One region of the Paenibacillus sp. FA6 genome, then DNA from elsewhere that is predicted to be linked to it. Evidence: riboswitches for the same ligand, from Rfam matches in the RefSeq annotation. Region 1 holds a riboswitch; each other region holds the start of a gene.
What was found. Region 1 has a riboswitch for cyclic di-GMP ahead of ACP8HI_RS24335 (methyl-accepting chemotaxis protein). Riboswitches for the same ligand answer to the same signal wherever they lie in the genome.
Positions count from the first base shown of each region.

Region 1 (8,222 bases):
CGCTTGTCTGTGCTCGATCTTCTCTCCATTTATTTTTACGTAGTTGGAAAGAGCCTTCCCATCGGGAACGAAATAATTAAACATAGAGATGCCTGTCGAGTAACTTAGATAGGCATCTCTATGTTTAATAAGTCGTTTTCGTAAACCTGTGACTTCAGTCGAGAGTTGGAAGACATCGAATTAAGCCTTTTCTTCATAGAGGCGAGCAATTTCAATTACAGTTTGGGTTGCTTTGATCATATTGTCTACCGAGATATATTCGAATTTCCCGTGGAAGTTTTCTCCCCCAGTGAAGATATTCGGTGTAGGCAATCCCATGTATGATAGCTGTGAACCATCTGTGCCCCCACGAATAGGTCGGATGATCGGCACAATAGCCAGATTCGTCATTGCTTCATAGGCAATATCGACGATTTCCTTTACGGGTTCGATTTTTTCTTTCATATTATAGTATTGATCTCTCATATTAAGAACAATGGAATTCGGACCGTATTTTGCATTAAGGACATGAACAATGTGTTCAATATTTTTTTTTCTGGTATGGAAATTGTCTTTGTTAAAGTCTCGGATAATGTATTGAAGTGTAGTCTGTTCAACATCTCCATGAATAGAGAGCAAATGATAGAATCCATCATATCCATCCGTTAATTCGGGGGCTTCTTCTTGTGGTAACATGCTTTGAAGCTCCATAGCTATTTTAGCAGAGTTGACCATTTTGCCTTTCGCTGTTCCGGGGTGAATATTATTCCCATGACAAGTGATCTTGGCCGCGGCTGCATTAAAGCTCTCATATTCCAATTCGCCGAGTGGACCACCATCAACAGTGTACGCATAAGTAGCATTGAATGCTGCAACGTCGAACCGCTCAGGGCCTCGTCCGATCTCTTCATCGGGGGTGAAGGCGACTCTTATTCTTCCATGCTTGATCTCTGGATGTTGGATGAGGGTTGCCATAGCTGTCATAATCTCAGCAATACCAGCTTTATTATCTGCTCCTAGAAGTGTAGTGCCATCGGTCGTAATGAGTGTGTGACCTGTATATTCTTCTAAACTAGGAAAGTCGGAAGGTGACAGCACAATGTTTAAGGATTCGTTCAACGTTATATTTTGTCCAGAATAGTGCTCAATAATTTGTGGATTAACATTCGTTCCTGTAAAGTCTGTTGCCGTATCCAAGTGAGCTAGAAATCCAATCGTATCCACTTGCTTCTCACTGTTGGATGGAAGAGTAGCCATAACATAACCATTCTCATCCATCGTTATTTCGTCCATACCGATCGTTTGAAGCTCATCCAGTAGCATACGAGCGAGTGTTAGCTGTCCAGCGGTTGTAGGACATGTATCCATGTCTTCATTAGACTGTGTATCTACTTTGGCGTAGGAAATAAATCTTTCAATTAGCTCTTGTTTCATTCGAATCTCTCCTTAGATTTAATTAAATTGAACATAAATATAACAAACTCGTTAAAACAACGCTACGTATAGCGGAATGATCATCTATCATTTCTATTTTTGTGAATCCAATAGTTTTGTGGTATTCTAGTAGAAATTTAGCGGGAAGTAGTTAAATCCGATATGTATACTTATATAGGCAAAGGAGAGAGATATATATACCATGAAAATCGTACATAGTGTAACAGAACTTATTGGGCAGACACCTATGGTTCGCTTAAATCGTACCGTACCAGAAGGTGCAGCAGAGGTATACGTAAAGTTGGAAATGTTCAACCCTTCAGGAAGTGTGAAAGATCGAGCGGCCTTTAATCTCATTGATACAGCCGAAAGAATGGGTCTACTCATCCCGGGGGGGACAATTATTGAACCAACCAGCGGTAATACAGGTATTGGGTTAGCCATGATTGCAGCGGCCAAAGGATATAAGGCTATTCTTATCATGCCTGATAATATGTCCAAGGAACGAATCAATATTCTAAAAGCATACGGAGCAGAGGTTGTTCTAACCCCAAGTAGTGAAAGAATGCCCGGTGCTATTGCTAAGGCACTGGAACTCAGTGGAGAAATTGCTGGGAGTTTCATACCTCAGCAGTTCGAGAATCCCGCTAATCCTGATATTCACCGCATCACGACCGCTCCGGAAATATTGGAGCAGATGGATTATCGTTTGGATGCATTTGTAGCTACGGCAGGTACAGGAGGTACGATTACAGGTACAGGCGAGAAGTTACGTGAACATTTGCCTAATATTCATATCGCTGTTGTTGAACCTCAAGGATCTCCCGTTCTTTCTGGCGGTCAACCCGGTCCGCATAAATTAGTGGGCACGAGTCCAGGCTTTATTCCAAAAATTCTGAATATAGCGGTATATAATGAAATTATTCAGATTTCTGATGTGGATGCCGTTGGAATGATGAAGGATCTAGCTCGTCTTGAGGGCATTCTTGTAGGACCTTCCTCGGGTGCATCTGTCTATGCGGCGATACAGGTAGCTAAGAAATTAGGTACTGGCAAGAGAGTAGTATGTATAGCTCCTGATACGGGTGAACGATACTTGAGCATGGAGTTATTCTAAGAAAGGCACTTCCGGCGCCCTTGGTCGGGGAGTTTATGTGCTGGGTGGTGCGGTGACCCAGCATCGTCACCTTCCATCATCTAAGCACTTATTTCTTTCTTTCCTACATCCGTAATTCATGAGGAGTACATTCTATATCACGCCCATGGAAAGCTAATGTTCCTAGGGCGTATAATTTCCATGTGATTAATCTCTTGGATAGTCCACTTTCATAATATCTAGAAAAGGTACCTTCGTGAGTTCCATATCATGCTGCATATGAACTAATCGGGTTCTAGAGTCCATAAGCACGATCTGACCACGCACCTGTTCTTGCCATCCCCAAACCGTTAATACAATGTCACTTTCCTCGTTCTTTGCTTCGACTAATTGGTTGCCTAGTTCTTCTAATTCAAATTCATCACGTGTGGGTCTCTTTGCGACCTTTGGCTTAGCCATATAAATCCCTCCCTTACACAACAAGATCGAATCTCCAGTATACCGTCAAATGGTATTGAAGTCATTCCCATTAGGACCCAGAGGCTATAAATAAGCTAATCCATAAATATCATCCTAAACTAATCGTTCCTTTTAATAAAAAAAATGGGTACATTGGACCAAAATTCTACATATTTAGACGAAATATTTTGAAAACTTTCTAAGAAGTGATGGAAATAGTTACAAATACATAGTAAAATGAAACAAATTGTTGATTACTACCATTTAGATGATTTTATTTACAATTTCATAACGTGTTTTCAGCAAAATTACTGAAAAGTAGTGACGCAAAGCTAAAGGGACTAAATCCTTAGGGGTAGTCAGCCAGTTGCAAAAAATTGGTGATCTACGGCTGTTAAGTCAGTCTTTGTAGATCATCTTTTTTTGTTATTTATTATGGGTGAGTCTTGATTTGAATGATAAGGAGGGAAGGTGTCACTATAGAAGTTCCAGCAACCTGAGAGCACATAATGAAGCGCCATACTATACAGATAAAGAGGAGATAGGAAATGAAGTTACCACAAGTGTTTAAATCGATCAATAACAGAAGTATTGTCACTAAAATTATGATGTGGACTAGTTTATCTATTATTTTAACAGGCGTGATACTAATAGTAGCTAGCTACTATATTCAGGGAGAAGTTCTCACGAAACAGTTGGAGTCGGATTCACAAAAAATCATGGAATCGTGGAAAGGAAAAGTAACACAGGAAGAGGCTAATGAAGCGAAAGCTAATACAGACCGTAACTCAACGATACAGAGGAAAATGGCAGAAGTCTTTGGGGAATTACCCGTTATGCATCCCAATGTTGCTCAAGGCTATCTATTTGGTCCTGAACTTGTGAATAACAATGAAACATCAATCATTGCTTTTTCAGATGAGGTATTGGACATGCTTATGGCAGATGGACTTAACCTAGGAGGTATGTATCCACAACCTACCATTCACGCAGACGGTGTCAGAGAAATGTTAAAGACGAAAGAACTGACCTTTACCAATCCGTATGATGATGACTACGGTACGTGGATAACCGTTCTCTCACCTTATCAAGATAGCGAAGGGAATATATTCGCTTATATGGGCATAGATGTTGATGCTAGCTTAATTATGGACGGAAAGCAGGCATTGTTGAAATATACCGCGCTAGCCTTGCTTGCTACTTTAATTGTTATTTTAGCGATGCAATATTTCATAACGAAACGAACCTTTGCACCCGTGAAGCATTTGATGAATGCTCTAGAGAAATTAAGTGAAGGTGACTTTAACGTTCAACTGCCGACAAGCAAGGATGAACTTGGTCAAGTAGCAGAAAAGTTTAATGCGACTGTTATCAATATTAATCGATTGGTAACGACTATTAAATCCGTATCTATACAATCGGCTGAGCAATCTAAAGAGTTGTTCTCTACTCTGGAAGATAACCAGGAAATTTCAATGGAGATTACTACTAATATTGAGGAGATATCAGAACAGGCATCTCAGCAAAGTAAGTCCATTTCAGAAAGCGTTACATCGCTTGAGGAAATATCTTCAGGGGTTAGCACTATTGCAGGAAGCACCAATCTACTATCTGATACGTCCATGGAAATGAGAGACCAATCAGAGCAAGGTAGCGAGAATGTAGGTAAAGTCATGCATCAGATGGACTCTATTCATAAATCAGTACTAAATTCAGTGGGTTCGATCGAACAATTACAGAATCGCTCTGGACAAATTGGCGAAATCGTACAGGTAATTACCCAAATCGCTACGCAAACACAATTACTATCTTTAAATGCTAGTATTGAGGCGGCTAGAGCTGGCGAAGAGGGACGCGGCTTTGCTGTTGTAGCCAATGAGGTGAAGAAGCTAGCGGAAGAGTCGAGAAAATCAGCTGAACAAATTACGGAGTTAATCCACTTCATTCAAAAGGAAACTCAAACTGCAGTAGATGCAATTAATGAAGGGGAACGTAATGTTGAAGTGGGAATAGAGATTGTGAAAGAAACAGGAACGTTATTTAATGCTTTACTAACGGCTACAGAATCAGTTACAAGTCAGATTCAGGAAGTTTCTGCTGCAACAGAGGAAATGGTAGCAGAGACAGAACAAATTACAGCTTCCATTAAGCATCTTGCGGTCATAGCAGAGAGGAATGCGGAAGTATCAGAGGAGATCAAGTCAAGTGCTCATGAGCAACGTATATCTTCTAATAAAATGGTTGATACCGCGGAGCATCTAAATCAAATTTCCGGTAGGCTTGAGGAGTTAGTTATTGGATTGAAAGTCTAAAATAAGCATATCGAATGTTAGCTTATTATCCCCCTCATACTGTACTTCTAGAGAGATAAATAAGGAGCGGTTGTTGATGAATACCACATTGAAATCAGAAAGTATGAAAGAATATTGGGTGCAAGAACTGCAATCTCCTCTGTCTGCATTGGATATCTATACAGATTTCCCTAAACATCTTGCATCTAGGGAGGTACAGAAAACGACCTTTGTACTAGACGTAAATGCAGAACAAATGAACCATGTTCACAACCATTATGACATAAAAGCATGGATGCTCAGTTGCTATTATGCGTTTCTACACAGAATGACTGGCGAAAGAGATTTCATTGTTGGAGTCAATGATCATAGTGGGAATGTATTACCACTACGAATGGTTTGGGAAGGAGATATTTCATTTCAGCAACTATTTAAGAATATAACAGAAAAACTAAACAGCACTTATGCTGCTAGCTTATCGCTGTCAGAGATCGAATTAATGACGGGGCATTCATCCTTTATGAAGACGATTTACGGAGAAGACAATAAGATGGAAGATAGCGTTCTTAATTGGTTTGTTCGTGAAGAGGAAGGCTTGTGGGTAGCTCATATCACATATCATAACAATTTATTCAAAGAGAATACGATCCGTAAATTCGCACGTCATTTCCAGTGTATTGTGAATGCTGGATTGGTTAACGGTGCGGTTTCCATAGGGAGTATACCTATTTTGACCGAAGAAGATATGGAAGCTTATGCCGAGCTCAATAACACGACCAAGGATTGGTCAGTTACATTAACGATTCCGGCAATGCTTGAATCCGTGGTAAATCGCTTTCCTGGTAAGATCGCTCTTTCCTCTGACCAGGGGAGCTTAACATACAGTCAATTGGACTGTTTATCGAATCAAGTAGCTCATATGCTGATACACAAGGGACTTACCAAAGGTGAATTTGTATCTATCTTCATGGAGAGAAGCATCGAAGCCATTATAAGCATGTTGGGCGTGTTGAAGGCTGGAGGAGCCTACATTCCTCTAGACCCGGAGCATCCTGATGATCGTAATTTCTACATTATTACAGATACTCAATCTCACATCGTTATTACAAAAGATCAATATACATCTAAGTTAGCGGACCTACTGAATGGGAATGAATCAGAAGTCGCTGTATTTTGTCTGGACAAGCAGCTTGAAATGTATTCCGAGGGTCCCGTTGATGTGATCAGTGATCCCGATGATATGGCTTATGTCATCTATACCTCCGGATCTACAGGTAAGCCCAAAGGGGCCATGATCGCACATGCAGGCGTTGTAAATCTTGCCTTGGGAACCAAGGAAGATCTTCAATTTAACGAAGAAGATGTCATGTTGCAGTATTCTACCTTCAGTTTCGATGCATCGGTATATGACATGTACAGTTCAATATGTAGCGGAGCGAGGCTGCATATCCTTAACAATGAACAACGTTTTTCGATAGAATCGTTCACCGCAGCGATTGAAGAAGTCAAGGCGACACGGCTCTGTCTCTTGCCGACCGTATTCTTTAATCAGTTGTCTGCCCATCTTAGTGATGAAGATGCCTTGAAATATAGTGTGATCAAGAGTCTCGTCGTTGGAGGCGAGTCTTTATCCGGGGAGTCCGTCCGAGTATTACAGAGGAAGTTCGGCCATGCAGTTAGAATAATAAATGTATATGGTCCCACAGAAGTAACAGCCTTAACGACCGGCCATGTTATTGATTACGTTGTCCCAGATGATATATCCAGCATTCCTATTGGAGTGCCCCTCACTAATTACGAGGTTCTGATCGTGAACGAGAATGATCAACCTTGTCCATTGAATGTTATGGGTGAACTGCTCATCAGCTCTGTGGGTATAGCTAAAGGTTATTTGAACCTACAAGAAAAGACGAATGAAGTGTTCATTTCGGACCCCATTCATCCGAACTCCGGCAAACGATATTACCGATCTGGGGATATGGTCATGCTGCAAAAGAACGGAATCCAGTACGTGAGCAGAAAGGATTTGCAGGTTAAGATTAGGGGATATCGGATCGAGATCGGGGAAATCGAAGAAAACTTAGTTAAATACGAGAATATCAAAGAAACTGCGATCATTGCCAAGGCAGAAACAGACGGAACGAAGTTCCTTGTCGCCTTCTACACTTCAAAGAATGGAAGAGCTATATCTAAAAGCGAGCTTGTCCAATATTTAAGTAAAAAGGTACCGTCCTATATGGTTCCAAGTTATTTCTGTTATTTGGAAGAGATGCCTGTATCGCCTACGGCCAAAATAGACCGCAAACAACTTGCACTTTATGAAGTGGAAGTAACCGTAGTGGACAATTCTAATTATGAAGCTCCCCGTAATGAATTAGAGCAGGAAATTTCTGAAGCTTGGGAGAAAGCGATGAATCTTACTCACATTGGTATTCACGACGATTTCTTCGAGGTAGGAGGGCATTCGCTGAAGATATTGGAGATTCTCGTTATTCTGAAGCCACGTTTCCCGAAATTAAAAATAAATGATTTCTTCGCTTTTTCTACTATTTCGAAATTGGCGGGAAGAGTGGTCGAGCTAAGGGATACTCTGGTGATGAATAACAACATTACGGACAGTTCGGAGATTCAAGATTTAGTGGAATTTCCGAAATCGTTCGGAACGAACTCTTCTATGGGCGTTAAGGTATACAGTAACAGCCATATACTATTAACCGGAGCTACAGGATATCTGGGCTCGCATCTGCTGTATGAGATCATACAGAGATCCGAAGCGACTGTTTACTGTTTGGTACGTTCATCAGTGAATGAAGATCCTTACCAACGTCTGGTAGGTATCATGAAGACTTACTTCGGGGACGGCATTTTACAGAGGCTTGAAGGTAGGATCGTTGCCGTTCAGGGAGACTTAGAGCAAGAAAATCTAGGGATGATTGATTCTGTAGCGGCGCTATTGAATGACA
Region 1 is NZ_CP188820.1:5,397,471-5,405,692, forward strand. It holds gene ACP8HI_RS24315 (M50 family metallopeptidase) at 1-80, shown strand, start outside; gene pepT (peptidase T) at 181-1,413, opposite strand; gene cysK (cysteine synthase A) at 1,616-2,530, shown strand; gene ACP8HI_RS24330 (YolD-like family protein) at 2,717-2,968, opposite strand; cyclic di-GMP riboswitch class I at 3,260-3,343, shown strand; gene ACP8HI_RS24335 (methyl-accepting chemotaxis protein) at 3,517-5,280, shown strand; gene ACP8HI_RS24340 (amino acid adenylation domain-containing protein) at 5,357-8,222, shown strand, end outside.

Region 2 (8,222 bases), 250 kb from region 1:
AAGCGAAGCTCGCTCCCAGCGACATTGCAGTCATCGGCTCTCACGGGCAGACAATATATCATGCTCCAGAGTTTCAGCAAATAGAAGGCTATCATCTGAATTATACGGTGCAGATTGGGGAAGGCGCAGTGATATCTGCTAGAACAGGGATTCCCTGCGTATCTGATTTCCGCGTGGCTGATATGGCTGTCGGTGGACAGGGTGCACCACTGGTTCCATTTACGGAGTATTTGTTATATCGGGAGGATAAGCGAACCTTGCTTTTACAGAATATTGGGGGTATCGGCAATATTACCGTCATACCTGCAGGTTGCACACCTGAGCAAGTTTTCGCTTTTGATACCGGACCGGGTAACATGTTGATCGATGGCCTTGTGACGAATCTAACTCTCGGTGAAATGACGATGGATGTAGGAGGGGCGATAGCTCAAAGGGGTCGTGTAGACACGGATCTCCTTCATCTGTTACAGCAAGAAGCATACTATACGTTGCCTTTACCAAAGACCACTGGCAGAGAACGATTTGGCTCCTCTTATGTAGATAGGTTGCTTAGCTATCAACATGAACATCGTCTGTCTTCAGACGATCTTATAGCAACAGTGACCATGCTCACTGCATGGTCGATTGGAGAGGCTTATCGCCGCTTTATCCATCTTGATCATCCGTCAGATAGGATGCTAGTAGGTGGTGGTGGAAGCTATAATCCCGTGCTGATGAGATTCCTTCAGCAAGAGATGGAGCCAATGGGCGTACAAGTACTTACCCAGGAGGATGTTGGCCTGAGTAGTGATGCCAAAGAGGCGATTGCCTTCGCCTTGCTTGCCGATTATACGTTAGGTAAATTGCCAAACAATCTTCCTAGCGTCACAGGAGCTCAGCGGGCTGTCATTATGGGGAAGATATCATACTAGATTTTACTAGGGTGGAGGTATCCTATTATGATGAAGTCTTGGGATAACCAATATATTCAGGGCGTTATTTCTTTGTGGAACAAGGAAGCCGTGAAAGATGGATATAAGGAGCTAACTGAAATTAGTTTTGCAAACATCTTCTTGTCTAGCCCTTATTTCGATAGGGAAACAACATTTGTTTTGCTAGAAGCTGATCTAGTAAAGGGCTTTACCTGTGGATGTACAGGGGATGACTTACCTTTGGGGGACGTTGCAGGCTATATCACCTGTATCGTTCTATCCAGTGAGTGCAAAACCAATGAAAACTACAAGTTGATGTTAAATGCATTAGAGCAACGCTTTCAACATTTGGGTAAGAAGCAGGCGGATGTCCTGTTCTTCAATCCCATGTTATTACCTTGGTATATACCAGATACACCGAAACATGAGCATAACAATGCACCCGGTGTACCATTAGATAGCACGCTTTATCCGTTCCTGTTAAGCCAAGGATATGTGGATCGTTCAAGGGAATGTGCGATGTATCTGAATCTTGCTGACTTCTTCATCCCAGAAGATATTAAATCCAAAGAAGAAAAAGTAGCTGAAGAAGGTTATGCAGTGGAACTATTTGATCCGGAAAAGCACAGCGGAGTGAATGAGATGCTGGGCGGATTCGACAACCCCTTATGGGATACACAAATCCCTAATTATACGGCTGAGGGTGTTCCAATGGTGATTGTAGCGTATGAAGGGAAAACAGTCGGATTCGCCGGTCCAGTTATCCGACAGGATAATGGTCGAGCCTTTTTTGCCGGGATTGGGGTACATCCGAATCATGAGGGGCATGGTCTTGGCAGCATTCTCTTTTTTAAGTTGTGTGAAGCATTTCAGAACATCGATACAATATATATGTCCCTATTTACCGGAAGGAATAATCCTGCCATGCGTATTTACGAGAAGGCTGGTTTTCAACATGCCAAAGAATTTTCTGTCATGAGAAGGGAGTTTTAAAGATGAGTGTAGGAAAAGTAACAATATTGGCTATAGGTGGACATGTAGGTGATATGGAACTAACGGCTGGTGGTGTCTTGGCAAGCCATTCTCTTAAGGGTGATCGTATTGTGACATTGGCGCTGACCGCGGGTGAACGTGGTGTTCCTGCGGGGAGAGATATGGCTGAGTATCGCGAGCAGAAGGTGAATGAGGCCAACCTTTTTGCCGAGATGTTGGGTGGAGAATCCATCGTTTTCGATATTCCAGACGGAGAGTTACACAATAATGAGGAGATGCGCCTTCGAGTGTGCGATGTTATTCGTGAGGTGAAGCCGAATATCATTATTACGCACTTTAAGAACAGCATGCACAAGGATCATATGACGACACACTTGATTGTTAACGACGCACGATTTTTTGGCGGATTAGCTTCATTTCAAAGGGAAAAGCCTGCATTCTTTGCCTCCAAACTATATTATGCGGAGAACTGGGAGGATGCAGTCGACTATAAACCTTATGTGTATGTGGATTTCTCCCAAGAAGCCTATGATCTATGGATTAAGGCAGTGTCTCAACATTGGTTCGTAACCGGAAGTAAATCCTTCCCTTACTTGGAATACTACAAGCATTTATCTAGAGTTCGCGGTATAGAGGCTCGAAAAGAATATGCAGAGACATTCATGATTCCAGAAGAAACGATGCGTATACTTAAAACTGAATTATGAACGGATAGGAGAAATGACTGTAACAATTAATTGTTACAGTCATTTCTGAATCACACTATATTTTCTGGGGGTTGCTATGATCCGAAACGGTATTGATTGCATTGCGCAGTATGCCCACTTATTCAAGGGGAAACGATTGGGACTGATTACGGCACCAACGGGATTAAGCCATGATTTTGTATCCACAATTCAAATTCTGCATGAGAATTTCAATCTTGTCGCATTATTTTCACCAGAGCATGGTGTGCGTGGCGATGAAGATGCAGGCGCTCTAGTAGATACCTATCTGGATCCTATTACTAGTGTGCCTGTACATAGCTTGTATCGTAAGGATTCCAAACGATTGACACAGGAGATGTTGGAAGAGGTAGATCTGGTAGTATACGATATTCAGGATGTGGGAGTACGGTATTATACCTTTATCTATACGATGCTCTATGCTTTGGAAGACTGTGCAAAAGCAGGTAAGGAATTTGTAGTACTCGATCGAATTAATCCGCTGGATGGTTTAACTGTGGAAGGAAACATTCTAAAGAAGGGTTATGAATCCTTTATCGGAAATTATCCTCTTAGTGTGCGCTATGGGCTGACTGCTGGCGAGGTGGCGATGATGGTCAATGACCAGATGAAGTGGAATTGTGAACTGCATGTGGTGCTCTGTGATGGTTGGGAGCGGAGTATGCAATTTCCTGATACTGATCGTATCTGGGTGCAGCCTTCCATGGGCATACCGCGATTTGATTCCGCCCTGCTATATAGCGGTACTTGTATATTTGAAGGTACCAATATTTCTGAAGGAAGAGGAACCACATTTCCTTTTGAAATGATAGGAGCACCGTTTATCCAGGCAGAGCAATTAGCGGATGAGATGAATGGGAAGAAGTTACCTGGGGTATTATTCCGACCGGTTTATTTCAAACCTACTTTTTCGAAACATCAGGGAGAACTTTGTAGGGGCGTGCAGTTGTATGTAACGGATGCCCGCGCTATACATGCTGTGGAAACAGGTGTTACTCTAATGTATACCATCAAGCAACTCTACGAACAATTCTCGTTCCTACCACCAGTGAAAGAGAAAGATAGACCTTTTATTGATTTGTTGTGTGGGGATAAGCTGTACCGTGACGAATCAGTAGATGTTTCGGCTTTATTGGAGCAATTCCGTGAGGAAAGTCGGGAATTTGCACAGATCAAACAGCAGTATCATCTGTATTAATAGAGAAGATGTGGTATGAGTAACCTATCATTACAATGGTAAATATAAGGGCGTGATAAATAGATGAGATATGTTGCAGGATTGGATGGTGGCGGTACAAAAACCGCGGTGGCGGTAGCCGATGAGAATGGGTCCGTCGTGCATACCTTTACATCGGGTGCTATTAACTATAATGGGCAGGATGAGGATAGTATCCGTCTTAGTTTTCAAGAGATTTTTGCAACAATTGCAAGGGTATGCGGCGGTCTGGATCATTGTGTACAGATCTGCATCGGTGCGGCTGGAGTCAGTAATCCTACGGTTATCACTCGGCTAGATGTTAATGTCAGAGAGTGTGGGTATCAGGGAGGACTGGTCATTACTGGCGATCACGAAACAGCTCTTTACGGTGCACAAGAACATCTGCACGGCATTATTCTAATTGCAGGTACCGGGTCGATCTGTTATGGGAGAAATGAAAAGGGTCTTTCTCATCGCACGGGTGGTTTGGGTCACCTCATAGATGATGAGGGCAGTGGTTACAGTATAGGTCGGGATATACTCACTGCTATGGTACAGGCGAATGATGGTCGTTTACCTCCAACAGAAATGACTAGAATGGTGTATAAGCAACTTTCTATGGAGACGGTTCAGCAGATCGTCGGTTTTGTGTATGACCAAAGCACCAATAAAAAGGACATTGCTGCTTTGGCTCCTATCTTGACAGATGCCTGTGCGCTGGGGGATCAGGTGGCTCTGACCATTGCTAGAAAAAGTGCTTGTTCCTTGTTCGAGCTGGTGGTCCCTGTAGTGGAAAAACTGTCTTTGCAGGAAGGAACTCTTGCTATGGCGGGGAGTGTTCTGCTCAAGGCTACCTTTGTGCAGACTGCTTTTGTAAAAATGCTGGAACAGCACTATCCTGGGATGCAATGTATTATTGCAAGAAAGGATGCATCTAGCGGTGCGATGCTTATGGCATTGAACCGCTTAAATGAAATAGAACAGCAAACAAACAATATATCGAAGACTATAATAAAGATTATTTAATCGATATTATTCATTTAAACCAACTGAACGAGTGGAAAATTGGATTGATTATATTCTTGGGTTTCTCCATTAATATTAGGAATTGTTACAATATAAATGATTGACAATTTTCGATATGTGGAATATATTGGACTACGATAGTTCCTTTATATTATTTACGGAGCAAAAAATATGATGTAAGTCACGAAAGTGCATCTGCGCTAACGACAATTGTATATTTTGGCACACTAATCGAAAGATTGGTTCGCAAAGCCTCGGAATCTAAGAGTCTATGTTAATAGACTTATGATCGTCCAGCTGCAATTAACCTCGTTAATGCAGCTGGACCTTTTTGTGTTCCGGGGAACTAATTCCATAAATAATAAGGAGGAAACAATGAAACGGAGTTTAAGACGTGCATCGATGTGGTTACTCATATTCTCAGTGTTCATAGGACTTATACCAGGAACCTTGCTAACAAGCTCTGCGGATGCAACGAATCAGCCAGTATGGCCCAATCCGGGAGCAGTTAATCTGACGAAGGTAGCTGAGCCTATACCAGGGGCACTGGGTCAATGGAAGGTAACGTTAACCGTTGAGGGTAAAAATATTCAGACTAACACCAGTACAGACGTTGTATTGGTCATCGATCGGTCGGCAAGTATGAAAGATTCGAGTCGAATGACTAATGCTATTACGGCCGCGAATAAATTTGTCGATAATTTGCTAATTAAAGATTCGACGACAAAAATAGCGGTTGTATCCTTTTCTGATGATGTAACAACTGTATCCGAATTTAAGGGGACATCTGGTAAGGGAGATCTAAAGAAAGACATTGATAAAATTAAAGCTAGTGGAGGCACCAACATTCAAGCAGGACTCCACCGTGCTGATACGTTGTTGGCGGGAAGCCAAGCACAGAACAAGGTCATCGTCCTCTTAAGTGATGGAGCACCGACATACAGCTATAAGGCAGGTAAGGCGACAACTTATACATGGCCTGGAGACAAAAAGGCAGGGTTTGCGCTTTCAAATTTTAATTACGGGACTGTTCTCGGATCAGGTAGTAACTATAATTTAGCCGAAGGATATAAATGGTTCGGTCAGTGGTACGATCGCGAAATTTATACAGTAAACGGCCACGAGGTAAATAATAATGGTATTGCAACCATATCAGAAGCCAAGCTAATCAAGGATAAGGGAATTGGTATTTATTCCATAGGGCTTGATGTTGGAAATGATAACAATGCCAAAGATGTATTGAATAAGAGTCAAAATAAGGGATACCTTGCTTCAACCAGTAATGAGTTGAACAACGTCTTTACTGAATTGTCCAGCAAGATTTCCTTTGCAGCGGAGAACGCAAAAGTTATCGATCCAATGGGTGCCAAGTTTGATAAGATCGGTGATGTCACCGTTTCTCAAGGAACGACAAAATGGAACAGTGGGTCAGAAACGATCGACTGGGATATCGGTAACATTGCCGAGGGCTCTCCAGCAACGATGAGTTATATCGTTAAGATGGATGCGAACGCAGATCCAAACATATTATATCCAACAAACAAAGCAACCATATTGAACTATACAGATGTTAATAAGAAATCTGCATCGAAGGAATTTGATGTACCTGAGGTGAGCTTCGGGAAGGGTTCTATTACCGTTAGAGGATATTATGTTAATGCGCAAGGCGATCCAATCAATACAGCCGGAGTTGTTGTAGATAGACCTGATCTAGCAGAACAGCTATACGACGAACCGTTTACTGTATCTGGAAAGTCGGCGCTTGATATCAACGGGACCTATTCGGTACCAGCAAAAGTTGTTGATGGTTATTCGCTCAAAAAAGGCGATAATCCAACAAGTATGAAATTAACTACTTCTGCTCCTAATCCAACCATCTGGTTCGGATATGTGAAAGCACCTTATAATCTCAATGTAGAATATAAGGCTGGAGATAACGTTCTAAGTCCAGCTGAAGTAGTCAAGAAACTTCAAGGTGAATCAGTAGATTCCGATTACAGCAACAAGGTTATTCCAGGATATACTTTCAAGAACGTGACCCTTAGTACAGGTAGTGGGTTAATCGTTAATAGCGGAAGAGTAACTGGAACGATGCCTAATAAAGAAGTAACGATCACAGTTAACTACACAGCCAATGCACAAGCGGTTACTGTGAAGTATTTGGAAGAAGGAACGAACAAAGTATTGAAGGTTGCAACCACGACAGCGGGTGTAACAGGGGAGACTGTTACGCTTACAGCGGCGCCAATTCCTGGTTACACAGCCAAATTGGCAAGTCACAGCTATACTTTTAAAGCAACTCCAAGCCAAGAGCATATTTTCTACTACACAGCAGGCGCGCAAGTGGTGACTGTGAAGTATTTGGAAGAAGGAACGGACAAGGTATTGGAGGCTGCAATCACTAAAGCGGGTGTAACAGGAGGGACCGTTACACTTACAGCAGCGACAATTGCTGGGTACACAGCGAAGGCATTAAGTCACAGCTATACCTTTACGGCAACTCCAGGCCAAGAGCATATTTTCTACTACACAGCAGACGAACAAACGGTTACTGTGAAGTATTTGGAAAAGGATACGAATAAGGAACTAGCTACTGCAATTACTAAAAGTGGTGTAACAGGCAAAGAACTTCTGCTTACAGCGGCAACCATCGCGGGGTACACAGCAGAAAAGACCAGCAACAGCTACACTTTTACAGCAACACCAGTTCAAGAGTATATCTTCTACTACACAGCAGGCGCACAATCAGTTACTGTGAAGTATTTGGAGAAAGGTACGAATAAGGAACTGTCTGCTGCAACGACGACAGCGGGTGTAACAGGGAAAATCGTTACACTTACAGCGGCGACAATTGCTGGATACACTTCAGAAAAGGTAAGCGATGGTTACACTTTTACGGCTACCGCAGGCCAAGAATATATCTTCTACTACACAGCAGGTACACAAACGGTCACTGTGAAGTACTTGGAAGAAGGAACGAACAAGGTATTGGATGATGCAACCACTATAGCAGGTGAAACAGGAAAAACCGTTACGCTTACAGCGGCAACAATTCCTGGCTATACAGCCAAAGCGGCAAGTCACAGTTATACTTTTAAAGCAACTCCAGGCCAAGAGCATATCTTCTACTACACAGCAAACGAACAAACGGTTACTGTGAAGTACTTGGAAGAAGGAACTGGCAAGGTATTGGAGGCTGCAATCACTAAAACGGGTGTAACCGGAGGAACCGCTACACTTACAGCGGCAACAATTGCTGGCTACACAGCCAAAGCTGCAAATCACAGCTATACCTTCACAGCAAATGAAGTTCAAGAGCATATCTTCTACTACACAGCAAACGAACAAACGGTTACTGTGAAGTACTTG
Region 2 is NZ_CP188820.1:5,145,086-5,153,307, forward strand. It holds gene ACP8HI_RS23330 (anhydro-N-acetylmuramic acid kinase) at 1-911, shown strand, start outside; gene ACP8HI_RS23335 (GNAT family N-acetyltransferase) at 939-1,904, shown strand; gene ACP8HI_RS23340 (PIG-L deacetylase family protein) at 1,907-2,611, shown strand; gene ACP8HI_RS23345 (exo-beta-N-acetylmuramidase NamZ family protein) at 2,688-3,827, shown strand; gene ACP8HI_RS23350 (N-acetylglucosamine kinase) at 3,891-4,853, shown strand; cyclic di-GMP riboswitch class I at 5,065-5,158, shown strand; gene ACP8HI_RS23355 (MucBP domain-containing protein) at 5,229-8,222, shown strand, end outside.
Region 2: it holds a riboswitch for cyclic di-GMP, as region 1 does, so the genes downstream of both, ACP8HI_RS23355 (MucBP domain-containing protein) here and ACP8HI_RS24335 (methyl-accepting chemotaxis protein) in region 1, are expected to answer to the same signal.

Region 3 (8,222 bases), 1.1 Mb from region 1:
GTTTATCTTTGAACTGATCTGTTCCATAGCCTTCCTTTATATCATGGTGAAACTAATTGATCGGAAAGTAGAAGTGTAATAATAAACGGCCCCGCGCACGCAGGTAACTCGCGTATGGGGCCGTTTGTTATAGAATCATGATTGAGTTACACCTTAAAAGTGTCTGTGCTTTCTTTTAAGCTTGTTGAAGCATTCTTTAATGTGTGGGTTAGTTCATATAATTGATCGGATATTTCATTCTGACCTTGAGAAACTTCACTTACAAGTTGAATACGTGTATTTACCTCAGAGGATGAGGTGGATAATGTCTCAACTGAATTAACAATATTACCCATACTCATGGAGATTTCACCAATGGCCACCGTGATTTCACTAACTTGACCAGCTAGAATGGAACTTTGTGATTCCAACTCTTGGAATGTTGTGCTAGACTTTTCAGAAATAACTTTCGTTTCCTGAATAACACTTGAGAAGGTAGCTAGACTTTGTCCACAAGAGGTCATATTCGAATGGATAAGCACTAGGTCTGTATTAATCTCCTCAGAGAGTGATTTGGTATTCTCCGATAATTTACGAATTTCATCAGCAACAACAGCAAATCCTCTTCCATGTTCACCCGCTCTAGCTGCTTCGATCGAGGCATTCAAGGATAATAGATTGGTCTGGGTATTCACATTTTGAATGCCGGACAGGGTCTGTTCGATATGGTTATATCGTTCGGACATCGTATCGAACACCTGCATTAACTGTTCAAATTCATTTCCCGTCCGATCAACTAATTTAACGACCTCATTCATATGCTTGACACCAACGTGTGAAGAATCTTTCATTAACTGCATATTGTCATTAATATATTCACTGGATGCCGTGATTTGCTGAGAACTAGCAGACACTTGCTCGGTTACTGCAGATATAGATGTGGTCTCGTCCAGTTGAGATAAAAGAACGGGTGCGCTATCATCAATTTCCTTCTTCACTGTAATAGACGCTTCTTTGTTATCTTGAGCAATGTCTTCCATACGTTGCGATATCTTCATGACATTGTTGCTAATGTCGAGGGTAGATTGAATCGTATTCCGAAGATTGGTTCCCATGACAGCGAGCTTCTGATCTATCGTGCCGAATTCATCACTACGAATTAAATTCCCTTCATAAGTGAAGTCACTATTTTGATAGGAATCAATACGACTCATGATGCCTGATAATCCTTTTCGAATTCTAGTGATAAAGTTCATAATCATCAAGAACGGTATAAGGATAAGGATTGCACTACTAATATAGATGGCTATGTTGGCTCTAGATACACTTTGGCTTAGAATAGTCTGATTTTCTTGTAACACTTCCTGGAATTTATCATTTATCGTGGACTTACTATAAGATAAAACTGAAGTGTAGGTACTCATGAGTTTCTGTTTTAATATGCGCCTATCGAAGTCCGTGAGTTCAGGTGTTATCTGTGGATGGACTTCAAGCAAGGTAGCATAGACCATATTTAGAACATTAACGTAATTCACAAATGTACCTTCGGTTAAATTTAAGTACTTGTCAAAAGCACTGAATTGTAAAGTAAGAGATTCCATTTCCTGAGGAAGGCTTTCGATATCCTGCAGCATACTTACTCGATTATCTCTGTTTCCAGTCTCTATCATATCGATCATCCATATTAGATCCCGTTGCATTTTATCAGCTACTTCTACGTAACTCTTTTCTTGTTCTGTTGCATATTGTGAATCCTTGATGCTCTCTGATACCGCTCGGTTGGATATAATATTGCTGGTTCCTGACCCAATACTTACGAGTGTTACGACTACTAGCATCAGGATGAGTTGCTGGGTAATGGTTTGATTTTTTCGATAATTTCTGATCTTTTCAAAGAACTTCTTCATGTGTTTCTCTCCTTTTATGTGTCTATCTAAATACTATCGGAATATATACGAATAAAATTGAGTTAAATGTATGCCCTAAGACCTATAAGAAGGACGGATGTTGTCAATCGGCAGTCATAATCCTGTCCAAGCTCACATATATTTGCAGTACTATCCCATTTAGGATATAGACGGATACTCTGAATATAGTACGAAGCGGGAGAAGGATTCGAATGTCGTGAGGGAGGGTTATGTGATGAAGAAAAAGGAATGCATAGCCATGCTATTAGCTGGAGGAGAGGGGAAACGCTTAGGAAAGCTAACTAGAAAAATAGCTAAACCTGCTGTGTTCTTCGGTGGCAAGTATCGTATTATCGATTTCACACTCAGTAATTGCACGAATTCAGGTATTGATACAGTTGGGGTATTAACGCAGTATCATCCTCAAGTATTGAACCACTATATCGGTATTGGAAAACCATGGGATTTGGATCGTAAAGAAGGTGGAGTCTCGATTCTACCTCCATTTATCAAGCGAAAAGGTGGGGATTGGTACAAAGGAACCGCAGATGCTATATATCAGAACATCGATTATATTGAACAATACAATCCTGAATATGTACTTATTATATCTGGTGACCATATTTACAAAATGGATTATGAGCGAATGCTACATTTTCACAAAGAACAAAAAGCTGATGCAACGATCGCTGTTATTGAAGTCGAATGGAAAGATGTGAACCGTTTCGGAATTCTAAGCGTGGATGATAAGCATAGAGTGACTCAATTTCAGGAGAAACCAAAGGATAGTACAAGCAATCTCGCCTCCATGGGGGTGTATATGTACACATGGAAGACGCTGAAACAATACTTGGAGAATGATGCCGCCGAGGCGCAATCCAGTCATGATTTCGGGAAAGATATTATTCCTACGATGTTGGAAGATGGTATACAATTATCGGCCTATCCTTTCGAGGGATACTGGAAAGATGTCGGGACGATTGATAGCCTGTGGGAAGCGAATATGGACTTGTTGGATGATGAGACTACTCTGAAATTAGATGATCGTAAGTGGCGTATTTACTCTCTGAATCCGAATCAACCCCCTCAATATATCGCAGATTCTGCTAACATTGTTAATTCTCTTGTGAATGAAGGCTGCATTGTATTTGGAGAAGTGAAGCACTCAGTCTTGTTCTATGGCGTTGAGATTGGAGTGGGGAGTGTGATCATCGATTCCGTTATCATGCCTAATGCCAAAATTGGAGAGAATGTAACGATCTATAAAGCTATCGTAGGTGAAGGATCCATCATTGGGGATGGAAGTAAAGTAGGGTCACCTGACACTGATGAAGTTACTCTTGTAGGAAATCATGAATCAATCCCTTCGGAATTCTTACACTTGAAGGAGCAGATGTTGACATGAAGAATGTTATGGGAATTATCAATATGGTGAATGAGACAGATCAGTTGGAAGAACTTACGTATCATCGAAATATCGGATCTGTTCCGTTTGCCGGTCGCTACCGCCTCATTGATTTCATTCTATCAAGTATGGTTAACTCTGGAATTACGAATGTTGGAATATTCACACATACGAAATATCGTTCATTAATGGATCATTTAGGATCAGGGAAGGAATGGGATCTAGACAGAAAAAGGTCTGGGCTGTTCATTCTTCCTCCTATGAAGGAAGGTCTGGATGGTTCCAATGGAGATTTACACGCATTAAATGCTCATAGAGATTATCTACATCGAAGTAGTGAGGAGTATGTCTTGATCTCCCGAAGCTACATGGTATGTAATATCGACTTTAACGGATTACAGGAATTCCACAATAGCACTAGAGCAGACATCACCGTAGTATATAAAGATACGAGTGATGTCGATTCATTCTCAACACGGATTGGAATGGATGATAAAGGTCGAGTGACGTCGATCTGGGAACCGAATTCATCACCGCATGGCGATAAGGTATCCATGGAGATGTTCTTTCTTAAGAAAAGTCTACTGCTAGATCTAATAGAAGCATCTTTAGCAGAAGGTCATCATAGCCTTATGAAGGATGCGATTCGTGCCAATCTTGGTCGGTTGAATATATATGGTTATTCGCATCAGGGGTATCTAGGAGTTATTAATACATTGAACAGTTACTACAAGCACAGCATGAATCTTCTGAATCCGAATGTGTGGAGAGAGTTATTCTTTAAGCCAGGACTTATTTATACGAAAATAAAAGATGAGCCCCCAGCACGACACTTAGCTTCCGGTCATACAAGTAATTCCATGGTGGCCAATGGATGTGTCATTGAAGGGCGTGTCGAGAACTCCATTCTATTTCGTGGGGTCCATATTCGTAAAGGTGCGACCGTAAGAAATAGTATTGTGATGCAGAACGGTGTGATCCATGAGAACACCTCCATCGAACAGGCTATTATTGATAAGGATGTCATCGTTAAGGCAGATAGAACGTTAATAGGACATGAGCGAGCGCCGTTTGTCGCTGTGAAGCGGAAGGTTATTTGATAGGGAATTACGTAGACTCTTGAACTCCGTAGTCATGATATACTGCAGTCACATTAAGACTCCGGTCTTGGAGACATATTCAATGGGTCCACAACAAAATGCTGAACCGTAAAGGTTCTCTGCATAAGGTAAAAGGGATTGGAAATCTAAAAGAGCAGCTCATTCCTCGTCAGAAGAGAGCTGCTTTTGCTTTATCAGACCTTTGTTGATACTACTTATATGTTGATCCTTAAAAAGTTCTCGCCAAAGAGATCAACGCAGTAATCGTGACGACATTCAATAAAGTGGAAATCAACACGGTTTGTGCGGCGAAATCGGGTTCGTTATGATACTCTTCAGCCAGAATGGATGAGTTAACGCCTGTTGGCATACCTGAAGCGATGAGTAAAGCTTGTGCGGGGATACCATGTAACCCCAAAGTGTATACGAGTAAACAACCAATTGCGGGTCCGATCAGAAGGCGCACGAATACACTCACATACACATCTAACCGATACAAGCGTAACGGATATTTCACGATTTGTGCTCCAAGCGTTAGCAATGCGACAGCGACCATGGATTGCTGTGCATAGGTTAGCGGTTGAGAGATAAAGATTGGAAGAGGAGCCTTCAGCGCACGAAGGAGCAATCCGATACCTAATGCGTAGGGGACAGGCATTTTGAGAAAACCAATCAATACACTTCTGTAGTTTCCTTTAAGCTTCGCCCCTTGGATAGAGAGCACACCATATGTAAAGGTCAGTAGGCTCTGAAGTGACATGATTAATGCTTGAATGGAGGAGGCTAATGGATCACCATTAAAGACTAAAGCGTTGACAGGCATGCCGTAGTTCCCCGAATTATCCAGCATAATACTATTATTGAATGCGGCCTTCATCCCCTTGCTAAGCTTCATATAACGGGATAGCAGTGAACCAATCAAGTAGAGGATAAGAACATATAGTGCGTAGAATAGCGTGATTGTCCCCAGTAGCTCTCCTGATATATCTGAATGATACATACTCATGAAGACAGCAGCAGGTGTGATACAGTAAAAGTTTATTTTGGCTAAAGTATATAGGTCTAGGCGGAATACGCGCTGCATCCAAGATCCAATTCCAATGAGTACGAATACGGGTAATACGACTTCTAACATGATGTCTACAATCATAAATTCAACTTCCTCTGCGAGTGATAGAATCGAAATGATCTTCCCATTATAGCACTTATGTCCGATAGGACTTAGAAGAATAACTTTGTTATAACAGAGGGTTATGATACGATAGGCAGATACAGAACTTTATTACGATAACGGCAAACCTATCGAAAGGTAGGGACGCAAAGCTATAGGGCCTTCTTGTTAAGATGGTAGCCTAGCCACCGAAGGGAGTTTTATTTGTGCGGAAATTCATGCTATTTGTGGCGACACTTGTGATAGTGATCTCTTTATTTAATGGAGTAACAGTCCGTGCTGCAGTAGGGACTAGCTGGTTAGATGAAGCTAATGTAGACAAGGGAATTATTAGTGTGAAGTACGACGTGAAGGCGAAAGTTCAGACAAAACTCGTAATCGTTAAGGGCGAGGAGAAATATACTTATGATTTAACGGTTAGCAAGCAAGCGGAAGTATTTCCCCTTCAATTGGGCAACGGTAATTATACAGTTAGCATTCTTGAACAAGCAACGGGAAACAAATATCGAGTTGTACACACAGATACGATCACGCTTGATCTGAGTGATAGCGCAACAGTATATTTGAACTCGATTCAGAATGTGAATTGGAATGATACGAATCAAGCCATTAAAAAGGCGAAAGAATTAACGGAAAATGTAAAAACGGATACCGAGAAGGTAACCATAATTTATAATTATGTCATTAATAATATTAAATATGATCATAAACTAGCAGCGAATGTTCCTGCAGATTATTTCCCTCAGATCGATCAGACATTGTCGTCGAAGAAAGATATTTGCTATGGGTATTCTACTTTGTTCGCAGCGATGCTTCGGAGTGTAGATATTCCTACTAAGCTTGTTATGGGTACGACTAGTTATGTGGATACCTATCACGCTTGGAATGAAGTATATGTGAACAATAAATGGGTTACTATCGATACAACGACTGATGCAGGCTGGAACGGTACTACAACAGCGTTTACGATGATCAAAGATGCAACAAAGTATTCGGCAACCAAACAGTACTAATGATAATATTTATGAGAAGCCTTGAACAATATGTTCGTGGCTTCTTTGTTTTTAGAAATCATGATATTGTTAACATAAGGAATTCAGTGTTACCCAATTCCACAAATAAGGAGTATGTTCTTAATGAAAGTGATTCTTGTAGATGATGAACAGCTTGCTGTAGATTATTTAGAGCGCCAACTTATGAAACTTTCAAACATAGAAATAATAGGTAAATTTATAGATCCGATTGTTGGAAGAAGAGAGATTCTTCTTCAAGATGTGGATTTAGTTTTTTTGGATATCAACTTACCAGAAATAAATGGGATTGAGTTAGCAGAACAGATTCTGGAGAAGAAGCCAGATATATATATTGTGTTTGTAACGGCATATAATGAATATGCCGTTAAGGCTTTTGAACTGAATGCATTGGATTATATAGTGAAACCTATTAGATTTGATCGGTTGAACAAAACGATGGAACGCATTACCGGATACGTAGAATCTAAACAAGATCAAGTTGTGAGTTATACTAATAGAATGAGGATGAATATATTTAGGCAAGTCACCGTCGAAGTGTCTAATAATCTATTCTCTGTGATTCAATGGCGGACGTCAAAAGCGCAGGAATTGTTCCTATATTTACTACAACATCGTGGTCAATTAGTTCGTAAATCTGTATTGATTGATCTGCTGTGGCCAGAGTATGAACAGGACAAAGTATATTCACAGTTATATACTGCTATTTATCACATACGAAAAACATTGGCACCCTATGATGAACATTTTCAAATTGTGAACTCAATGGAAGGTTATGTACTGAATATCGATCATGTTCTGTTAGACGTAGAAGAATGGGAGACTAGATTAGGTTCAGCTTCACCTCTATCAATTGAATCATTAGATAACTATATAGAAATCATGAAATTATATTCTGGAGATTACTTACAGGAATATGATTATTGGTGGGCTGAAAGCGAGCGTCAACGGCTTAAGGATTTGTGGCTCAGTATTTCTTATGAGATCGCAGACTGGTACGTAGAACACGATCAGCTAGATAAGGCTACTTTTTGGTATATTGAAATATGTAATCGGCATGTGCAAGAGGAGAAGGCTTATTTTATTCTGATGAAAATATATGCGTCTATGGATAATGATATATTGGTAAATCGACAGTATCATTCTCTGATTAGGAATCTACTGGATGAATTTAATGAACCGCCTAGTGCGTATATTTCAGAGTGGTATAAACAATGGCAAGGAAAGTTAATTGAATCTTGAATGTCTTGTGAGCAATGGGAAAGACCCTGTTTTCTACAAATGTAGATAGCAGGGTCTTTTTGTACTGTCTAGATATTGTATAGATAGCAATCTTATACTTGAATATGAAGATATAAAGACACTAGGAGATAGCATAAAGGGGTCGTTACAATTTGAATGCTGATTATTTTGAAGAAGTTCATAAACTCAGTTATACGGACGAATATAGATATAAGCTGCTGATACAGGGCACGAGACGTATTCTAAAAGAGAAGAAGAAAGTGGGAATCATACAGAAAATGAAACACAAATGGATAACGAACAAAAAGGAAATTAAAGCAGGAACTTGGAAATAAAATGGAATGTATTTATTTTTATGAAATAAAGACCAATATTATTTCCTTAGGG
Region 3 is NZ_CP188820.1:533,893-542,114, forward strand. It holds gene ACP8HI_RS02455 (hypothetical protein) at 1-79, shown strand, start outside; gene ACP8HI_RS02460 (methyl-accepting chemotaxis protein) at 147-1,886, opposite strand; gene ACP8HI_RS02465 (glucose-1-phosphate adenylyltransferase) at 2,122-3,291, shown strand; gene glgD (glucose-1-phosphate adenylyltransferase subunit GlgD) at 3,288-4,391, shown strand; gene ACP8HI_RS02475 (AEC family transporter) at 4,621-5,541, opposite strand; cyclic di-GMP riboswitch class I at 5,674-5,755, shown strand; gene ACP8HI_RS02480 (transglutaminase domain-containing protein) at 5,769-6,575, shown strand; gene ACP8HI_RS02485 (response regulator) at 6,699-7,835, shown strand; gene ACP8HI_RS02490 (hypothetical protein) at 7,988-8,170, shown strand.
Region 3: it holds a riboswitch for cyclic di-GMP, as region 1 does, so the genes downstream of both, ACP8HI_RS02480 (transglutaminase domain-containing protein) here and ACP8HI_RS24335 (methyl-accepting chemotaxis protein) in region 1, are expected to answer to the same signal.

Region 4 (8,222 bases), 3.0 Mb from region 1:
ATAAGCTTCGTTAAGCAGCATCTCATAATGCTTGGGATTGGAATCCAAAGTCTCGTATAAAAATTCGACCTTGGAATTGGAAACACCGCAATAATCTGCAATTCCCACATTGAGCAGATGCGTAATCATTTCATCGTAGTTACGCTTTTTCAACTGTTCTTTGGAAGCGCCCGCCAAACCAATCCACAAGACATGCTGATGATGAAGCTGCTTCGAACCGTAGGCAAACCCATTGTTCCATACACGGTCAATATAGCCTTTTAGCATGGCTGGCAAATGCCACCACCAAATCGGAAAAATAAATGCCAAGGCATCATGCTCCTTCATTCGCCTTATTTCCATTTCCACCTCAGGGGAAAAGGACTGTTCCGCAGCTGACCCGTCAGGTTCATCTACTCCTTTTAAAACAGGGTCAAAGCCAATCCCGTGTAAATCCAATATCTCATAGTCGTGGCCAGCCTCGGCAAGACCTTGTACGAAACGATCGGCAACCTTAAAGGTCAGGGAATCTTTTCTCGGGTGCGAAACAACGATTAATACTCTCATACTTGTATCTTCACTACCTTTCTCAATAGCTAACTTGTAGCCATAATCAATGGCTGATGCTATTATAAACAGTACTAAAATAACATGGAAGTACGCACTTTCAAGTTCTATAGGATGATACAGGTGCCATAGGAACATAGAAGTGCCCTAGATAGATGCCCTAGAAACTTACCTGAATAACGGACAAAGTGAATGAATGCTATGTTCCTAGAAAATACACAGCCTTTAACGGAGGAATAAGAGATGACTGAAAAGAGGAAAAATAGCGTACTAAAGAAGTATAAAGTTGGAGTGGAGGCGGCATTAGAAGTAATGGGGGGGGGAAATGGAAGCCTTTAATCATCTATCATTTGATGTCAGGACGGAAACGGACGTCTGAAATCCCAAATACCGATTCTTTTGAGTGTATAAATTTACTTTGTACAGTTAAACCTCTTCCAAAACCTTGGAATTGTCGACATGAACCTTTTCCAGGTCTCTTAGTTGAGTGGTCAGCATTTTTTGCGTAATACCGGGGATTAAGCATATGCCTTAAGTTCATCTGTCAGCTGTTGGCGAATCGCATCATCCGTTTTAAAATGAATGCCGCAATTAAATTCCTTCCCATAAGGCTCTTGATGGGTAAGAACCCCAGGAATCGAAAATTCAATCGACATAATTTGAAAATACAATGTCAGCTCAATTTCATTACCACTAATCCGAAAGTCGTATTCGGTACATATTTGGGCCCCATGCAAACTAATATCAATAATTTCCATATCTCCAAAATGACTTTCTACCATCTTTCCATTCATTTTCGTAATTTGAAACTCGCCCTTTAATGGTTCGGGAAATTCATAACGAAATGCTTCTTCACGTCTACTTTTTACTTAACTCCAATATAACATTGGATATATTTAAACTAATACACAATTCTTGAATCTTCGGTATTACCCGCTTCTGAATCTGTCGATTTGAAAGCTGCTCCGTATTGTTGAGTATCTTCTCATAAATCATTCGAACTTCTGAAACCATCTCTTCATAATTAATTCTGTGACAAGTTTAGTATCCTCAATCCATAATTCGATACCGAGTTGTTGTAAGAGAACAAGATGATGATCATTTAGTATACTGTGCTCAGGTAGATGCAGGCTGCCTTGCTTGGAATAAATATTTATACTTAACTTTCTTCCGATAAACTATGTATTATCGATAATAATCGCCCACTTTCTCAATCCAGCTGTTTAAAACTGTTACGATCAAATGTCTTATCTTCAATCGGCTCAAAGATATCTATGCTCAGCCGATCAATGATAACTCGACCTTCAAACATTTTCTTTACAATAATTTTCTTTGTTGCTTTAAGGGTTGTCCCTACGCCTGTAATCCCACCAACATTCATGACAGAGATCGTATCTCCTGCTTCAAGCTTGGATCCTCGACAAACGGAATTGTACAGATAGAAAATGATATTCCCTTCTGAATAAAGGTCGCATTGGATAACGCCTTCTTTTCGGATAAAGATGTCTCCATTCGATTTTAATGTTGAGTTCTGACTTTGGTTTATGTTGATTTGGACTTGCGATTCCTGACTTAAAGCGACTCTCATAAATGTTTCCTTCAATACTCGCAAGAAATTCTCCATTCTCACAGCTGTCATGATTTCCACTATTTTTGTTTGCTGCAAGAATATCTCCAAATAGTTTTTCAGTTGTTGCAGTTCATCTTCATTGTAAGGCTGTATGATTGTAATAACCCCCAACAATTCTTTCACAAGATCCCATACTTGTTGATATTTGCTTTCCGTTATTAGTAGCAACACTTGGCCATACGTTGCCTGCATTTTCTTCTTAACGATTTCATTCAATAGTATATTTGTGCTTTCAATCATTTCTTTAAGGATGTCCATGAGCTGTTTAGAACATTTATAGAGTCTGTTATAGAGCATGCCAAAATAACCTGAGTACAGATTACTTCCGATGACATTTCCCATCACAGCGATACTACCAGTGGCTGTTAAAGTCGAATTAAAAACGCTGCCTGCGACATAAATGTTTCCCAGTGATTCAATAATCATGTTATCCATGACATCACCGTAGACTATCACGTCACCTGAAAATACAATATTGCCTATTTGTACATCAACGTTACCTGGCACAAGGTAAGACGTATTGATGTCAAAGTACTTAATTTGATTACCCGTAACTCGAGGTCTTCCCTCTTTTTTAGCAATAACAATGGAATCTAGTGTAATCTCTACGTTATCCTTCCCAACAATACGAATATCCTTAACCGGATCAGAAAGCAACACATTTCAAAACACATCATACCCCGTTTGTCCTTCAACAGGTGGTGTTTTCTTAGCAATGACATCTCCAGACTTGACGGATGGAATGTTCATGTAATTTTTATAATCAACTAAACCTCTAACCTCGGTAAAGATATTCTCAATATTTTCCGAGAAGAACATATCCAGTTGGGCATCCTGACCTCGAACAGGCGGTTTACCTCTTGCGATTTTTACTGGCCGATGAGAAGGCTGACAGATTTCCATTTGTACGACTGCTACATCAAGATTCATCTTAATGTTCATATTTTCAACTACTGTAAGAATATCTTGCAGATTGAAGGTCTCCAAAATGATTGATGTATCTTCCTCAGCAGTAAGTATTACACTTAATTCAAGAGTTTTATCTTCTAACGACCACGCATATCTCTGAGAGCGATTAATTGTTAAATATGCGTCTAACTTGTCTTCCGATACTAAGATCTCGAATAAGGGCTTTTCTTCAATCTCCCACTCTAGCAAGCTTTCAGAAGTAACTTTATTCTCTTTACTTATCTCTTTTCCATCTATCCAGAGCTTGACTGGAGCTTTTGCATTTAAAGTAGGAACTTTACCCCCATTGGAAGAATTCCCAACAATGATCTTTCCATGCTCGACCTTAATGAATCCATCTATGATCTCATCATCTAGGTTAAACATACGCATAGTTGAAGATGATCCTTTTCCTTCTCGTTCATGTGAGTGAGAATTCTGGTCGAGTTTACTCAATAACTTTATTATTTCTTGTTCACTGATATGATTTGACATTGGTAACGCCTCCCTTGTCTTTCAAGATTAGTTTGCTAAGACTGTGGTAAGAGATTCGATAAACTTGGTTTTATTAAACCGTTTTGTGATTACCGAAACACTCTTGTTCATTCTCGGATTATTCTGTAACTTTTTAATCGAAATTGTGCATTGTATGAATTTTGCATCGGGATCCTCGTTAGCTATCTCTTCAATAAGCGAAATGCCATCCACATTAGGCATTTGAAAATCGACAATTAATAAATCAAGTATCGAAAAGTAGGAGTCATCAGCAATAATGATTCTTGCCATATTTACCCCTCCAAATACAAAAATAAAAACATCCTCAAATGAGTGATGTTTTTAAACTTTCACCTCACCTTCGGTAACTTGGCGACCATAGAATCATCTTCGTTAGGTCCATAGTTTTGCGTCCCTACTGTAGATGGGATTTTGTTAATTCCTAGCGGTTACGACCTTCCAAACGAGTAGGAGAGGCAGCAACCCGACAAGGAAAATCACGCCCAAGAACAAACCTAACGTCAAATCGGGGTCCGTCCATTTATACAACATGACTAGCATCCCGACACTTGAAATACGGCCTACACTGAGGGCAAATTCTCGCCAAACGACGAGCTCCGTACTGATTTTTCCGCCCAGGTCAAATCGGCTAACATAGTTGTAAGCTAGAGTATTAAAAGGCGTGTCGAAGATCGGCCTGCTAATCGCATCCATAATCCCATACAGCAGCAATGTGCTCTGATTCATGTGAATAGAAATGCCAACCATGGACAGGCTGAACAAGGTCGTGCCCACGGTGAGCAATCCTCGATAGTGGTGCTCCTGAGCGAATCGACCTACCACATAAAAGCTGACTACAGACAACAAGGTAGTCAGGAATGCGAATTGTCCGGTTGTTCCTTCGCTTTGCGTCGATACAAATACCCATAAGCCGATCGCAGCGGATAGTACGCCTTCACGGAATGCCAACGCTACGAACGCAAATGTCAGACGTCGCCATTCAGCCTGTCTTAGTATCCCCAGCATGCTGCGCACTTGGAACGGTTTCCGCGAAGTCTCATCAGGGAGCTGAAATGAGGCTAACATTGACAACAAAAAGCACAGGAATGCCGCGCCAAATACGAGCGGATAACCGATTCGATCAGGTGTAGCAGACACTGTCCAACCCGCTAGCAACGGGCCCAGCATGCCTGTGATAGAACCAATCATCCCATTCGCCCCGTTAAACCAATCTCGGTTCGACGGAGAGGTCAGTTTGACCGTCAATACGTTGATACCGAGCCAATAAAAGCCCGCTCCGACACCGTAGAGCACGCCAAGCTGGGGTATCCAATGAGCCGACTGCTCACCGTAAAAGAGGACCACCCCATAGAACGCAAGCTGCGTTATCGTCCCGATTACGATTGCGCTCTTGCGGGAAAACCGCTTGCTGAACCATCCCGCAAGTGCAAAGGCTGGTAACCATGCCACGTATGAGACCAATGTGAAAAGCAATGTAATTGACATGTCTTGCGTCAACTTGTACCAATACACATTAATGAATAAGCTCGACAGGTTCATTCCTAATCCGTTTAACCCGTTTACAGATAATAGCGTCTTTGCCGGCTTAGACAATTTTGTACGGACACTTACGCTGGTTTCCGTGATTTCTTGCAAGTTCAACCTGATGCCCCCACCGTCAATCTGTGGATATAGATCGGATTGGTCAGGCAAGAAGTAATCGTCAAGTCCAGATCCGCCAGGTGACGGTTCGACTCCACGCGGTAGAACAAGCGATCTGCCTCAACAGGGAAAAAATATATACCTTCGTTTGCTACGATCCATTCCTGCTCCAAACCTTGATCGGACCATAGCTGCACTTTATCTCCCGCAGCACCGGTTATTCTCACCGCTAGTTCATATTCCTTTTCTTCGTCCACGATCACCGTATCTCCAACGCCAGCCTTCCCGATGGACAGATCGATGGACAGATCGATGAATGTCTCGTCTGTATTAAACGAAAGCACTACGCGCCCTTGCCTGATCGCTCGAAGTATCTCCTCCTTCGATTCCGCTTCAGCGCGAACATAAGTCGTAGGTATTCCGTGTGCAACATAAGGATGAGGTCTGTGCGTGTCGCTCCCTCCGATCGCCACGAGCTTGCGTCCGGATACCAACTGCTCTTGCCACCAACGGACAGCTGTCTCATTAAGCGGACGCCACGGCCCATTCCACACTTCGATCGCATCGTATGGAACATCAAAGCCTAGCTCCCAAGGACAATCTGGGTCGAACGGATGATTCAACGAGACGAATGCGCCCATATCCGCCGCCCGCTGCAAAGTGGCCGTCGCCTGTTCCGGTGTCAAAACCCGGAAGTCGTCCAGCGCATCCAGTTGTCCGAGCAAATTAGCATGTCCCTTGTAACTCGTCAGTTCTACCCCGGGGATGAGCACAAGCTGATCGTCGGCTGCCAAGGTAGATAAGTTCTGTGAGGCGTTATTGTGATCTGTAAAGGCCATAAATTCAAGCCCTCTGTCCTTACCAGATTGAATCGCATCCGCGATTGAGTAGGAACCGTCGCTGTGAACACCGTGCATATGCAAATCGCCCTTCATCCATCGCGGATGATTGTGGACAAACTTCAAGTTGATTTGCACCCTGCATCCACCCTCCGGCACACGATATGCACCTAACAGGACATACCATTCCCCTGCTGGAATGAGACCGGCCAAGTAGCCCGGTGTCGCTTTGCCCAGTCCGACGAAGAACGAATCCCTGGCCCCCCCGCTCCAGCCTACGATTCGTTCCGGCGAGCCGAGTCCAATATCGATTACGGTTGTGCCATCCGAATGTTCGTAAGTATACTGCACCTCTATCCGTTCGATCCGACCTTCAACTGCGAATGGAACTTCGATGTAAGTCTTTTCTTCTTCCTTAGCAATCCATCTATTCAAGGACAGCGTTGAGATAATCTCCATGATGTCTTCGCCCTCTCTATTCTTTGTTAGCGCCAAGCATAAGTCCCTTCATGAAATATTTCTGAACGAAAGGATAGACCGCTATCAACGGGATAATCGAAATCAGAATTCCGGCCATTCGAACGTTTGTAGTAATTAGAACATTGCTTGAAGTGGCACTCGCATCCGTAATCATCGACTTAAGCGCGACCTGAAGCGTGATTTTGGAACTATCATTAATGTACAGCACCGGAGCCGTCAACATGTTCCAACGGCTTACAAATTCGAATAGAGTAATCGTAGCAAGTCCCGACTTCGCTAGCCGAATGTACATCGTCGCGAAGATGCGAAACATTCCTGCGCCGTCAATCTGCGCGGACTCGGACATCTCGTAAGGGACACCCATGAAATAATTGCGCATAAGCAAGATCGAGAAACCAGAGACCATACCCGATAGAACAAGGGAGCTCAGCGTATTAATGAGATGCAAATCTTTATTCACTAAGTAAAGCGGAATCATGATCGCATCTTGCGGAATCATCATCGTCAGCAAGATGAAAGAAATGATGAGCTTCTTGCCTGGCAATTGCGGCTGAATAAGCACGTAACCCGCTAGGCTAGTTAATAAAACATGAAGGAACGTACCAGCGACGGTGACGATTACGCTGTTCATGAATGGTCGCCAAAGGTCTAAATTTTGCCATACTGTCGTAAAGCCTTCCACGCTGAAATCTTTCGGAAAAAGGATAATATCGGGCTGCATGGATGCCATCCCTGACGAGAAGGCGAGCGCAACCACATTAATAAAAGGGACAATCATCGTCAGCATTAGCAGCAACAGGAACGCCGCGTTCAAAAAGTCAAATATCTTATTCTTCCAACCCATTCTCTCAAATCGTTCAATTCCCATTCGTTACACCTCGTCAAAACGGGTTATTTTTCTAACCATAACCGTGAGTAGCATAGTAAATAAGACAACGAAGAAGCTAGCAGCGGCCGCAGGTCCGAAACGAATTTCCATAATTCCCTTCTGGAACGTATACATCATAAGCACGTCGACCTTTGAAGCGATCGCCAGATTGCGCATGACGAAAATCTGGTCAAAAATTCGGAAAATCCCGAGCGTATTGAGCAGGAAAATAACTTTCATCGTGTTCATCAACTGCGGCAGCGTTACAAAGCGAACTTGCTGCCACCGGGTCGCCCCGTCCATTCGCGCGGCTTCGTATAACGATGGGCTGATCGCCGCAATGCCGGCCAGAAACAAAATACAGTTGTAACCCATGTCTTTCCACACGGCCGATCCAATCATTATGCTTCTTGCCCAGGACTCATCCGCCATGAAATTGATCGGCTTCATGCCGAATATTTTCGCGAGCAGCATATTAACTAGCCCAGTATCCGGGGATAGGAGGAAAATGAAAATCCCTCCGATGACAACCCAAGATAACAAATGCGGAACGTACAGCAACATCTGCGCGGTTTTCTTGAACCAACTCTTCATAACTTCGTTCAAAGAGAGCGCAATAAGCAACGGAGCGATAAACCCGACGATGAGAATTCCCCCGCCAATATACAGCGTATTCCATAACGCATCCCAGAAGCTCGGATCATGGATAACCAGATCATAATTGTCGAAGCCGATATATGGCCGGTCACCCATG
Region 4 is NZ_CP188820.1:2,431,764-2,439,985, forward strand. It holds gene ACP8HI_RS11335 (NAD(P)H oxidoreductase) at 1-546, opposite strand, end outside; partial or broken gene ACP8HI_RS11340 (winged helix-turn-helix transcriptional regulator) at 790-926, shown strand; gene ACP8HI_RS11345 (winged helix-turn-helix transcriptional regulator) at 973-1,074, opposite strand; partial or broken gene ACP8HI_RS11350 (PilZ domain-containing protein) at 1,065-1,382, opposite strand; gene ACP8HI_RS11355 (FapA family protein) at 1,757-2,836, opposite strand; gene ACP8HI_RS11360 (flagellar assembly protein A) at 2,840-3,619, opposite strand; gene ACP8HI_RS11365 (response regulator) at 3,647-3,910, opposite strand; cyclic di-GMP riboswitch class I at 3,980-4,060, opposite strand; gene ACP8HI_RS11370 (MFS transporter) at 4,055-5,332, opposite strand; gene ACP8HI_RS11375 (CehA/McbA family metallohydrolase) at 5,278-6,579, opposite strand; gene ACP8HI_RS11380 (carbohydrate ABC transporter permease) at 6,596-7,468, opposite strand; gene ACP8HI_RS11385 (ABC transporter permease subunit) at 7,472-8,222, opposite strand, start outside.
Region 4: it holds a riboswitch for cyclic di-GMP, as region 1 does, so the genes downstream of both, ACP8HI_RS11365 (response regulator) here and ACP8HI_RS24335 (methyl-accepting chemotaxis protein) in region 1, are expected to answer to the same signal.